One region of the Pseudocitrobacter sp. 73 genome, then DNA from elsewhere that is predicted to be linked to it. Evidence: predicted binding sites of a transcription regulator. Region 1 holds the regulator's gene; the other holds the start of a gene.

Region 1 (6,071 bases):
AGAGCGTGAACATCGCCCCGGCGCCCAGTACAGTCGTGAGTAACGCAGACAGTACCTGTGGACGTACCAGCACCGACAGTTCACGTTTCACGTCCGGTTTCTCGCCCGCCCCGCCCTTCGGCAGCGACAACCACAGGCCGATAATGGCAATGACGCCAAGCCCAGCCGTCGCCAGGAACGACATGCGCCAGCCGATGGTCTCCCCAAGCCACGTAGCCGCCGGAACGCCGCCGATATTGGCGATGGTCAACCCCATAAACATGGTCGCTACCGCGCTGGCTTGCTTATGTTTTGGCACCACGCTTGCGGCAACAACAGATCCCAGACCAAAGAACGCGCCATGGTTGAGGCTGGTTATAATGCGCGACAGCATCAGTGTGGTGTAATCCGGGGCGATGGCAGAAAGGACATTACCCAGGGTAAAAATCGCCATCAGGAAAATTAAGGCGTTGCGGCGTGCGCGATGTGAGAGCAGCAGCGTCATCAGCGGCGCGCCAACCATGACACCTACGGCGTAGGCGCTGATCAACATACCTGCGGCAGGAATCGAGACATCAACCCCTTTGGCAATAACGGGTAATAGCCCCATCGGCGAAAATTCGGTGGTGCCGATCCCGAATGCGCCTACGGCTAACGCCAGTAAGGGATAATTCACTTTCATGCTTTGACTCCGATTTGCCGCTAACGCAGGGCGGCGTGACAACAGAATGCAAAAGCATGACATCAATCACAAAAAAACAGAAGTGAACAAATCAGCAAAATATTTTTGCTGAAATGATAACAATCGCAGAGAGGGAGAGCCGTCTCTCCCTTTAGGATGGGTTAATGCAGGACGGCGGTCAGCGCGGCAGCAACGATCAGCGCCAGCGTAATAACCGTAGTGGTAATTGACATCTTCAGTTCAGTACTCATCAATTTTTCTCCTTATTATCCCCACACCAAAAGTGAGCTATGTCATTTTTGCACACTTATTCGCAAAAATCTTCCCGGATTTCACGCAATAACCGATTTTGCGCTTCCACTTTTGTCAAAGATAAGACAAAATTCGACGCTTATTAAAAAGTGTATCGGCCATTGACCCCCTCCTGTCGTCCTGTGTCGTTTTCCCGGCGAACCGCAATTCATAACATTGCGCCAGGGTGAGTGAAGGCAAACGTTTTCGTATTGAATCGATCAGGGGCAGGCCCGGGTCTGGAGTGAGATGGAATGGCAACTATTAAAGATGTAGCGAAGCGCGCAAACGTTTCCACTACAACTGTATCACATGTGATTAACAAGACGCGTTTTGTCGCCGAAGAGACGCGTGAAGCGGTGTGGGCGGCAATCAAAGAATTGCACTACTCTCCCAGCGCCGTGGCCCGCAGCCTGAAGGTCAATCACACCAAATCCATTGGTTTGTTGGCGACCAGCAGTGAAGCTGCCTACTTTGCAGAAATTATTGAAGCTGTTGAGAAAAACTGCTTCCAGAAAGGCTATACCCTGATCCTCGGCAACGCGTGGAACAATCTTGAGAAACAGCGCGCATACCTCTCCATGATGGCGCAGAAACGCGTCGATGGTCTGCTGGTAATGTGTTCCGAATATCCGGAACCACTGCTGCAGATGCTGGAAGAGTACCGTCATATTCCGATGGTGGTTATGGACTGGGGTGAAGCGAAAGCCGACTTTACCGATTCGGTTATCGATAACGCCTTCGAAGGCGGCTATATGGCCGGCCGTTATCTGGTGGAGCGTGGGCATCGCGAAATTGGCGTTATCCCAGGCCCACTTGAGCGCAATACGGGTGCGGGTCGTCTGGCTGGCTTTATGAAAGCCATGGAAGAGATGATGATTAAGGTGCCGGAAAACTGGATTGTTCAGGGTGATTTTGAACCGGAATCCGGTTATCGTGCAATGCAGCAAATTCTGTCCCAGAATCCGCGCCCTACCGCTATCTTCTGCGGTGGCGATGTCATGGCAATGGGCGCATTATGCGCCGCAGACGAAATGGGGCTGCGCGTGCCGCAGGATATCTCGCTGATTGGTTACGACAACGTGCGCAACTCGCGTTTCTTTACGCCAGCACTGACCACCATCCACCAGCCGAAGGATTCCCTCGGGGAAACCGCCTTCAACATGCTGATGGACCGAATTGTCAGTAAACGCGAAGAGTCGCAGTCCATCGAGGTGCACCCACGCCTGATTGAACGCCGCTCCGTGGCCGACGGCCCGTTCCGCGACTATCGTCGTTAAGCCTCTTTGCGAACGCTCGCTGCGGGCGTTCGCAACCATTCACTGTTCAACGTTTCACTGTCCCCCAAATAGGCTAATAACCAGCTTAGCGCCGGTGAACTGTCGTTTTGCTGCCAGGTCAGACAACAGGCCGCATCGGGAAACGGGTTTTCCAGTTCCAGAGCAACCCATTCGCCTTTATCTACCTTCGGTCGCGCAAAATGCTCTGGCACCATGCCAACGCATAACCCTGCGGATAAGCAGGTTTCTGACGATTCCCAGTCAGGCACCACGACCCTTTTCTGATTATCCAGCAACCATGTGGTACGTTTAGGTAACGAACGTGACGTATCTTCACGCACCAGCGACGGCCAGTTGCGCAACACATCATCACTGAGTGGCCCTGTCATTTGCGCCAGTGGATGGGAACGGGCTACCACGCACTGCCAGCTCAGCATGCCCATATCCCGAAACGCATAGCGACCACCAACCGGTATCGCGCGCGTCGCGCCAATCGCTAACTCAACTCGCCCATCCGCCAGCGCATCCCACACGCCATTAAATACTTCCTGATACACCAGCAGCTCTACATCACTGAAGTGGCGATAAAAATCGACAATCATTTGTCGGGTGCGCTCTGGTTTTACGATATTGTCTACCGCAATCGCCAGCTGTCCTCGCCAGCCATTGGCTATCTGTTGACACTGCTGACGGGTGATCTGCATTTTTTTGATAACAGAGCGTCCCTCCTTCAAAAACCATGCCCCTGCCGGGGTTAATTCCACATCCCGATGACGGCGTTCGAAGAGCGGAACAGCCAGCCACTCCTCAAGTTGACGCACCGTATAGCTGATAGCAGAAGGCACACGATGCAGCTCATTTGCCGCGCCGCTAAAGCTTCCGTTACGCGCAACCGCATCCACAACTTCCAGTGAATATTCAGACCACATATTCTGCCTACAAAATTTTTGAAACCAAGACGCAAATATTAGCGTTTCACAAGCCAGATTTCACTCTCTACACTCTCAGCCTCCTCATCTGTACAAAAAAGGCGTTTTTATGCAACCTGGGAAAGGATTTTTAGTCTGGCTGGCCGGCCTGAGCGTATTGGGCTTTTTGGCCACCGATATGTATCTTCCGGCCTTTGCCGCGATTCAACGCGATCTGCAAACACCGGCGGCCGCCGTGAGCGCGAGCCTGAGTTTGTTCCTCGCCGGGTTCGCCGTGGCACAGCTGCTGTGGGGCCCACTCTCAGATCGCTATGGACGCAAGCCAGTTCTGCTGATTGGCCTGACGATTTTTGCCCTTGCTTGTCTGGGAATGTTGTGGGTACGTGATGCCACCACCCTGCTTATTCTGCGATTCGTGCAGGCTGTCGGCGTATGTGCCGCCGCGGTAACCTGGCAGGCGATGGTGACCGATTATTATCCGGCACAGCGAACTAACCGTATTTTCGCGACCATTATGCCGCTGGTCGGGCTTTCTCCTGCGCTGGCACCGCTGCTGGGAAGCTGGATCCTGCACCACTTCGAGTGGCAGGCTATCTTTGCAACGCTCTTTGCCATCACGCTGATTTTGATGATCCCCGCGTTGCGCCTGAAACCCGCTCACAAAAAGGTCGCGGTCAGTGGCGATAAGCTGACATTTATGAAGCTGTTACACAGTCGCGATTATCGCGGTAACGTCCTGGTGTATGCGGCCTGCTCGGCAAGCTTCTTCGCCTGGTTGACGGGCTCGCCGTTTATTCTGAATGCGATGGGATATAGCCCGACCGTGATTGGATTGAGCTATGTTCCACAAACCATTGCGTTTCTCGTCGGTGGTTATGGCTGTCGCGCGGCACTGCAAAAGTGGGATGGTGCAAAACTGCTGCCATGGCTGCTGTTGATTTACGCTGTCAGCGTATTTGCCACCTGGGGCGTCGGCCTCACCGCGCATGTCTCGCTCACCGCGCTGCTGATTCCATTCTGCGTGATGGCAATGGCTAACGGCGCGATTTACCCGATTGTGGTAGCACGCGCGCTGCGACCGTTCCCTCAGGCAACAGGCCGTGCGGCAGCATTACAGAATACGCTGCAATTAGGTCTTTGCTTCCTGGCAAGCCTGGTGGTTTCTTCACTGATTGCCGCCCCGCTGCTGGCCACCACCAGCGTGATGGTCGCCACCGTCGTTCTCGCCGGTATAGGCTACAAGATGCAGGCTGGCGCAGAGGAAAATTCAGCTGAAGAAACTTCACGCGCCTAACATCATGAATATCAATGTTATTGACTCGTAGTTAGTTTGCTAAGAAATTTAATTGAATCAGTAGATTTTGCGTCCTATACTGGATCGGTATCACATAATTACGATAGTTATTACTTGTTAACGGGAGCAGGACGCCTCCCGGTTCTCCATGGATGGTCTTTTCGGCAAGGGTAATCTCCCTTCCTCTGTGCTACGTCGGATAGCAGGCTCACGGAAGTTCCGTGAGATTTCTCACAAACTCTAAAAAGCGTCTACGCTGTTTTAAGGTTCTGATCACCGGGTCGGGATGGAGAAGCTATGAGCTCATCGTGTATAGAAGAAGTAAGCGTACCGAATGATGACTGGTACCGCATCACCAATGAACTGTTAAGCCGGGCAGGCATCGAAATCAACGGCAACCGCCCCGCAGACTTGCAGGTTAAAAACCCCCAGTTTTTTAAACGTGTATTGCAGGAAGGTTCCCTGGGGTTAGGCGAAAGCTATATGGACGGTTGGTGGGAATGCGAGCGTCTGGATATTTTCTTCCAGAAAGTCCTGCGCGCGGGACTGGAAAATCAACTTCCCCGCCACCTGAAAGATACGCTGCGAATCGCAGCGGCCCGTCTGTTTAATCTGCAAAGTAAAAAACGTGCCTGGATGGTCGGTAAAGAGCATTACGATCTTGGCAACGATCTCTTCAGCCGCATGCTGGATCCCTTTATGCAGTACTCCTGTGGCTACTGGAAGGATGCCCAGACACTCGAAGAGGCCCAGCAGGCGAAGCTCAATTTGATTTGCCAGAAACTGAAACTTGAGCCCGGTATGCGCGTGCTGGATATTGGCTGCGGCTGGGGCGGGCTGGCGCAGTTTATGGCCGAGCATTACGGCGTGAGTGTGGTGGGCGTAACCATTTCTACTGAGCAGCAAAAAATGGCGCAACAGCGTTGTGAAGGGTTAGACGTGACTATTCTGCTCCAGGACTATCGCGACCTGAACGATAAGTTTGACCGTATCGTTTCTGTCGGCATGTTTGAGCACGTCGGGCCGAAAAACTACGCTACTTATTTCTCAGTGGTGGACAGAAATCTCAAACCAGACGGGTTATTCCTGCTACACACTATCGGTTCAAAACGTACAGACCTGAATGTTGATCCGTGGATCAATAAATACATCTTCCCGAACGGCTGCCTCCCCTCCGTGCGCCACATTGCGGATGCCAGCGAGCCCCATTTTGTGATGGAAGACTGGCACAACTTTGGCGCGGATTACGACACCACGCTCATGGCCTGGCATGACCGTTTTCTGGAAAGCTGGCCGGAAATCGCTGACAACTATTCGGAACGTTTCAAAAGAATGTTTTCGTATTATCTGAATGCCTGCGCGGGGGCGTTTCGCGCACGCGACATTCATCTCTGGCAGGTGGTGTTCTCGCGGGGCGTAGAACACGGTTTACGCGTCGCACGCTAGTTAATCTCCCCCGGCATCCGCCGGGGGATTTTTTTAGGCTTCAGGCTGCGCGGCTGCGATGGCTGCGGCTTCTTTGGCTGCCAGTACGCGTTCCACCGTATCAACAACGGCCTGCGTCTGCGGGTCAATCTCGATATTGATTTTATCGCCCAGACGCTTCGCGCCAAGGG
Region 2 (6,071 bases), on a different contig from region 1:
ACCCGTCGTCGTTTCTCCCGCGAGGTGCAGGAAGCGATCGTCAAACGTCTCCAGCAGGAGCCGTGGTTCACCGGTACCAGCAACTACGATCTCGCTCGTCGTCTTGACCTTACCCCAATGGGTACACAGGCGCACGAGTGGTTCCAGGCGCATCAGCAAATCAGCCCCGACCTCGCGACCAGCCAGCGTGCGGCACTGGCTGCCTGGCTTGCCGAGTACCCAGATCAGCTGGGGATCGCGCTCACCGACTGCATTACCATGGACGCGTTCCTGCGTGATTTCGGGCCGGAATTTGCGACCCGTTATCAGGGGCTACGCCACGATTCTGGCGACCCGGTTGAATGGGGCGAAAAAGCGATCGCCCACTATGAGAAACTGGGTATCGACCCGCACAGCAAAGTGCTGGTGTTCTCGGATAATCTCGATTTGCCCAAAGCGGTCGACCTCTATCGTCATTTCTCTTCACGCGTTAACCTGAGCTTCGGTATTGGTACTCGTCTTACCTGCGATATCCCCCAGGTAAAACCACTGAATATCGTCATTAAACTGGTGGAATGTAACGGCAAGCCGGTCGCAAAACTCTCTGACAGCCCAGGGAAAACCATCTGTCACGACAAGGCGTTCGTTCGCGCATTGCGCAAAGCCTTCGACCTGCCACAGGTCAAAAAGGCGAGTTAATCACCAAAGGGAGCCATTCGGCTCCCTTCTTCTTTATTAATTTCTGAATTCTCTCCTTCACAGTGCGAAATCTGCTTGTCTGATGGCGGATGACAGGTAACATAGATACCTCCCTTTTCAGGGAGCAACTTATTCTTTATTGGACAACTTTACAGAGAGACTATTATGAGCGTTGTGCCTGTAGCCGACGTACTCCAGGGCCGTGCCGCCGTTGACAGCGAAGTCACCGTGCGCGGATGGGTGCGTACTCGCCGAGATTCAAAAGCTGGCTTTTCCTTCCTCGCCGTCTATGACGGTTCCTGCTTTGATCCTGTACAGGCCGTTATTAATAATTCTCTGCCCAATTACAATCAGGAAATCCTGCGTCTGACCACCGGTTGCTCCGTGGTCGTCACCGGTAAAGTCGTGGCCTCTCAGGGCCAGGGCCAGAGCTTCGAAATCCAGGCGACAAGCGTGGAAGTGACCGGTTGGGTGGAAGATCCAGATACCTACCCGATGGCGGCTAAACGTCACAGCATCGAATACCTGCGTGAAGTGGCGCACCTGCGTCCGCGCACCAACCTGATTGGCGCGGTGGCACGCGTTCGCCATACGCTGGCACAGGCGCTGCATCGCTTCTTCGATGAGCAGGGTTTCTTCTGGGTGTCCACCCCGCTGATTACCGCATCCGATACCGAAGGCGCTGGCGAAATGTTCCGCGTCTCCACGCTGGATATGGAAAACCTGCCGCGTAACGACCAGGGGAAAGTCGATTTCGATAAAGACTTCTTCGGTAAAGAGTCTTTCCTGACCGTTTCCGGCCAGCTGAACGGCGAAACCTACGCCTGCGCGCTGTCAAAAATCTACACCTTCGGCCCGACCTTCCGCGCTGAAAACTCCAACACCAGCCGCCACCTGGCCGAGTTCTGGATGCTGGAGCCGGAAGTGGCTTTTGCCGATCTGGAAGATAACGCCGCGCTGGCGGAAGCCATGCTGAAATATGTCTTCAAAGCGGTCCTTGAAGAACGTATGGATGACATGAAATTCTTCGCTGAACGCGTGGACAAAGAAGCCATCGAACGTCTGCAACGCTTTATCGAGGCGGATTTCGCACAAGTGGATTACACCGATGCGGTCACCATCCTCGAAAACTGCGGCCAGACCTTCGAAAACCCGGTTTACTGGGGCGTTGACCTCTCTTCCGAACATGAACGTTACCTCGCTGAGAAACACTTCAAAGCGCCGGTGGTAGTGAAAAACTATCCGAAAGAGATCAAAGCGTTCTACATGCGTCTTAACGACGACGGTAAAACCGTCGCGGCGATGGACGTGCTGGCCCCGGGTATCGGTGAAATTATCGGTGGTTCACAGCGTGAAGAGCGTCTGGATGTGCTGGATGCCCGCATGGCAGAGATGGGCCTGAACAAAGAAGATTACTGGTGGTACCGCGATCTGCGCCGTTACGGCACCGTTCCGCACTCCGGCTTCGGTCTGGGCTTCGAACGTCTGATTGCCTATGTAACTGGCGTACAAAACGTCCGTGACGTGATTGCCTTCCCAAGAACGCCGCGTAACGCCAGCTTCTAAATTTCCGCACTCTCAACAAGGCCAGCAAATGCTGGCCTTTTTTGTGTCCTTAACGTAAACCTTCGTCAATTACCTTAAGGATCAACCCCCTACATCGCGTAGTTTGTTACATCCCATTTCTGTTAACTTTTACGCACAAAAAATGTGCAATTACTTGTGGATTTTAGAAATACCTGAGCCGATAGCATTATTTTTAAGCGAAATCGTCGCTACCTCGATACTTAAATTTAACATTCCTGGCAGCTCATATTTACATCAACATGCTCAACAAACAACCATATCAGATATTAAAGATAAGAAATTCATATAGATACCCACTATTTCGCTTAATACTTCCCTAACCCCAACAGAACTTTGAGTTGTCTCACAAAGTTCCTTATTTTTAACTTTTTGTTACACATAATTTCTTTTTGTTACTTAATTAGGATATTTGTAGCACTTTCAGGCTAGCGAAACGGTGGTTTGAATGGAAATATGCCTCTCAGACACAAAAAGACACCAAACTATCATCAATGTTTCTGTAAATTTTTATTGACAGAAGTTATTGGCGGCAGTGGCGAGTGTCGATATAAAAAAAACCTAATGAGGGTAATAAATAATGATGAAGCGCAATATCCTGGCAGTGGTGATCCCTGCCCTGCTGGTAGCCGGTGCAGCTAACGCTGCAGAAATCTACAACAAAAACGGCAACAAACTGGACTTTTACGGCAAAATGGTCGGTGAGCATGTGTGGACCACCAATGGTGACACCAGCAACTCTGATACCACCTATGCCCGTATTGGTGTGAAAGGGGAAACGCAAATTAACGAACAACTGACCGGTTACGGTCAGTGGGAATACAACATGGACGCATCCAATGTTGAAGGCTCCCAAACCACCAAAACCCGTCTGGCCTTCGCAGGCCTGAAAGCCGGTGAATTCGGCTCTTTCGACTACGGTCGTAACTACGGCGCTATCTACGACGTTGAATCCGCAACCGATATGCTGGTTGAGTGGGGCGGCGACGGCTGGAACTACACCGATAACTTCATGACTGCACGTACTAACGGCGTAGCAACCTACCGTAACTCTGACTTCTTCGGCCTGGTCGATGGTCTGAGCTTCGCGGTACAGTATCAGGGTAAAAACGAAGATCGTAACATTCAGAAGCAGAATGGCGACGGCATCAGCACCTCTGCAACGTATGCCTTTGGTGAAGGCTTCGCGGTCTCCGCGGGCTATGCAAACTCTAACCGCACCATCGATCAGAAAACCCAGGCCTTCAGCGCAAGCGGCGACAAAGCTGAAGCGTGGGCGACCTCTGCGAAGTACGATGCCAACAACGTCTATGCGGCTGTCATGTACTCTCAGACATACAACATGACCCCGGAAGACACTGGCTTTGCCAACAAAACCCAGAACATTGAAGCAGTGGTTCAGTACCAGTTCGACTTCGGCCTGCGTCCCTCCGTTGGCTACGTACAGTCTAAAGGTAAAAACCTGGCTTCCCGCCCTGGCTTCGAAGGCGGCACTGCTGACCTGCAGAAATATGTCGAAGTGGGCACCTGGTACTACTTCAACAAAAACATGAACGTCTATGCAGCGTATAAATTCAACCTGCTGGACGAAAACGAGTACACCGCAGCCACTGGTCTGTCTACCGACGATCAGGCAGCCGTGGGTATCGTGTACCAGTTCTAATCAGTACGCCACTTTGTTATATGCACAGGAAACAGGGCTTCGGCCCTGTTTTTTATATTTCAGCCAGTTAAAAATCGCGACTTTTGAAAAGGCTCGCGCTTTTCATTGCAAACGGTTGGCATTTTGTAAATCTGCCGTTAACCTGATAGCGGATTTCTCCAAGTCACTCATAAATGGAACCCGTCATGTTTGAGAACATTACAGCCGCCCCTGCCGACCCAATTCTGGGCCTGGCCGATCTGTTTCGTGCCGACGACCGCCCGAGCAAAATCAACCTTGGGATTGGAGTTTACAAAGATGAGACCGGTAAAACCCCGGTTCTGACCAGCGTTAAAAAAGCGGAGCTTTATCTGCTGGAAAATGAAACGACCAAAAACTACCTCGGTATTGATGGTATCCCGGAGTTTGGTCGTTGCACGCAAGAGCTGCTGTTCGGTAAAGGAAGTGAAATCGTCAATGCCAAACGCGCCCGCACGGCGCAAACGCCTGGCGGTACTGGGGCACTGCGCGTGGCGGCAGATTTCCTCGCCAAAAACACCAGCGCGAAACGCGTTTGGGTAAGCAACCCGAGCTGGCCAAACCATAAAGGCGTCTTTAACGCTGCGGGTCTGGAAGTTTGCGAATATGACTACTATGACGCACAGAACCATGCGCTCAATTTTGATGGCCTTGTTGCCAGCCTGAACAATGCTCAGGCCGGCGATGTGGTGCTGTTCCACGGCTGCTGCCATAACCCGACCGGTATCGATCCGACGCTGGAACAGTGGCAACAGTTGGCGAAGATTTCTGCCGAGAAAGGCTGGCTGCCGCTGTTCGATTTCGCCTACCAGGGCTTCGCTCGCGGTCTGGAAGAAGATGCTGAAGGTCTGCGCGCGTTCGCCGCGCTGCATGATGAGCTGATTGTTGCCAGCTCCTACTCTAAAAACTTCGGTCTGTACAACGAACGTGTTGGCGCCTGCACACTGGTCACCCGTGATGCGGACAACGCCGATCGCGCCTTTAGCCAAATGAAGTCGGTGATTCGTGCTAACTACTCGAATCCGCCAGCTCACGGTGCATCCGTTGTCGCGACCATTCTCAGCAATGATGCTCTGCGCGCTATCTGGGAACAGGAACTGACCGACATGCGTCAACGCATTCAGCGCATGCGTCTGCTGTTTGTGAACACGCTGCAGGAGAAAGGCGCAAACCGCGACTTCAGCTTTATCACTAAACAAAACGGGATGTTCTCGTTCAGCGGCCTGACCAAAGATCAGGTGCTGCGTCTGCGTGAAGAGTTTGGCGTGTATGCGGTAGCTTCTGGCCGTATCAACGTCGCGGGTATGACCCCGGACAACATGGCCCCGCTGTGCGAAGCCATTGTCGCCGTGTTGTAAGACGGGTCAGATGAAGTAAAAAGGCCGCAAAAGCGGCCTCATATTGCTGACAAAGTGCGCGCGGTTCTTGCCGGATGTGGCGTAAACGCCTTATCCGGCCTACGAAATAGTGCAAATTTGATATATTGCAGAAACGTTGTAGGCGCTGATAAGCGCTGCGCATCAGGAAAAAAAGGCCGCGTTCGCGGCCTTTTTTTCAATTACCAGACAGGTATTTCATCCTGCAGGAACGGGTTGTGCAACCGCTCATAACCGAGCGTCGACAGCGGCCCATGACCTGGAATAAACGTCACGTCATCACCCAGCGGCAACAGCTTACGTTTAATCGCGTCGATCAGTTGGCCGTGGTCACCGCGCGGAAAATCACTGCGCCCCACCCCGCCTTTAAAGATAACATCGCCGGAAATCAACAGACGCGACGCATCATCGAAAAAGACGATGTGGCCTGGCGTGTGTCCCGGACAATGAAGCACCTGCAGCTTCACGTTACCCACGCTCACCGTTTCGCCTTCATTCAACCAACGGTCTGGCGTCAGCGGCTGGCACTCTTCGAGGCCAAACATCCGGCTCTGTTGCGGTAATCCCTGCAGCCAGAACTCATCTTCTTTCTCCGGCCCAATCACGGGAATACCGTAATGCGCTGCCAGCTCCGCCGCCGCGCCTACGTGATCGAGATGCCCGTGAGTGAGTAAAATCTGAACCAGAGTAACGCCAGCGGCCTCAACCTGTTCTTTGATTTTCTCCGCGTCGCCGCCTGGATCGACCAGCGC

What was found. Region 1 encodes PurR, which represses purine synthesis genes. Its sites were predicted from a motif close to CANGCAAACGTTTGCNTG; they were not measured.
Region 2: F0Q32_RS00705 (amino acid aminotransferase) is a predicted target of PurR. The motif match lies at 4,030-4,047, and genes of this name have one in related genera.

Annotation. Positions count from the first base shown of each region.
Region 1 covers NZ_VTZO01000008.1:173,380-179,450, forward strand. Annotated here, with positions in the region: gene F0Q32_RS08065 (MFS transporter) at 1-661, opposite strand, end outside; gene F0Q32_RS08070 (YnhF family membrane protein) at 823-912, opposite strand; gene purR (HTH-type transcriptional repressor PurR) at 1,207-2,232, shown strand; gene punR (DNA-binding transcriptional activator PunR) at 2,229-3,161, opposite strand; gene punC (purine nucleoside transporter PunC) at 3,271-4,455, shown strand; gene cfa (cyclopropane fatty acyl phospholipid synthase) at 4,753-5,901, shown strand; gene F0Q32_RS08095 (riboflavin synthase) at 5,935-6,071, opposite strand, start outside.
Region 2 covers NZ_VTZO01000001.1:165,092-171,162, reverse strand. Annotated here, with positions in the region: gene pncB (nicotinate phosphoribosyltransferase) at 1-678, shown strand, start outside; gene asnS (asparagine--tRNA ligase) at 844-2,244, shown strand; gene F0Q32_RS00710 (porin) at 2,843-3,925, shown strand; gene F0Q32_RS00705 (amino acid aminotransferase) at 4,111-5,301, shown strand; gene F0Q32_RS00700 (MBL fold metallo-hydrolase) at 5,502-6,071, opposite strand, start outside.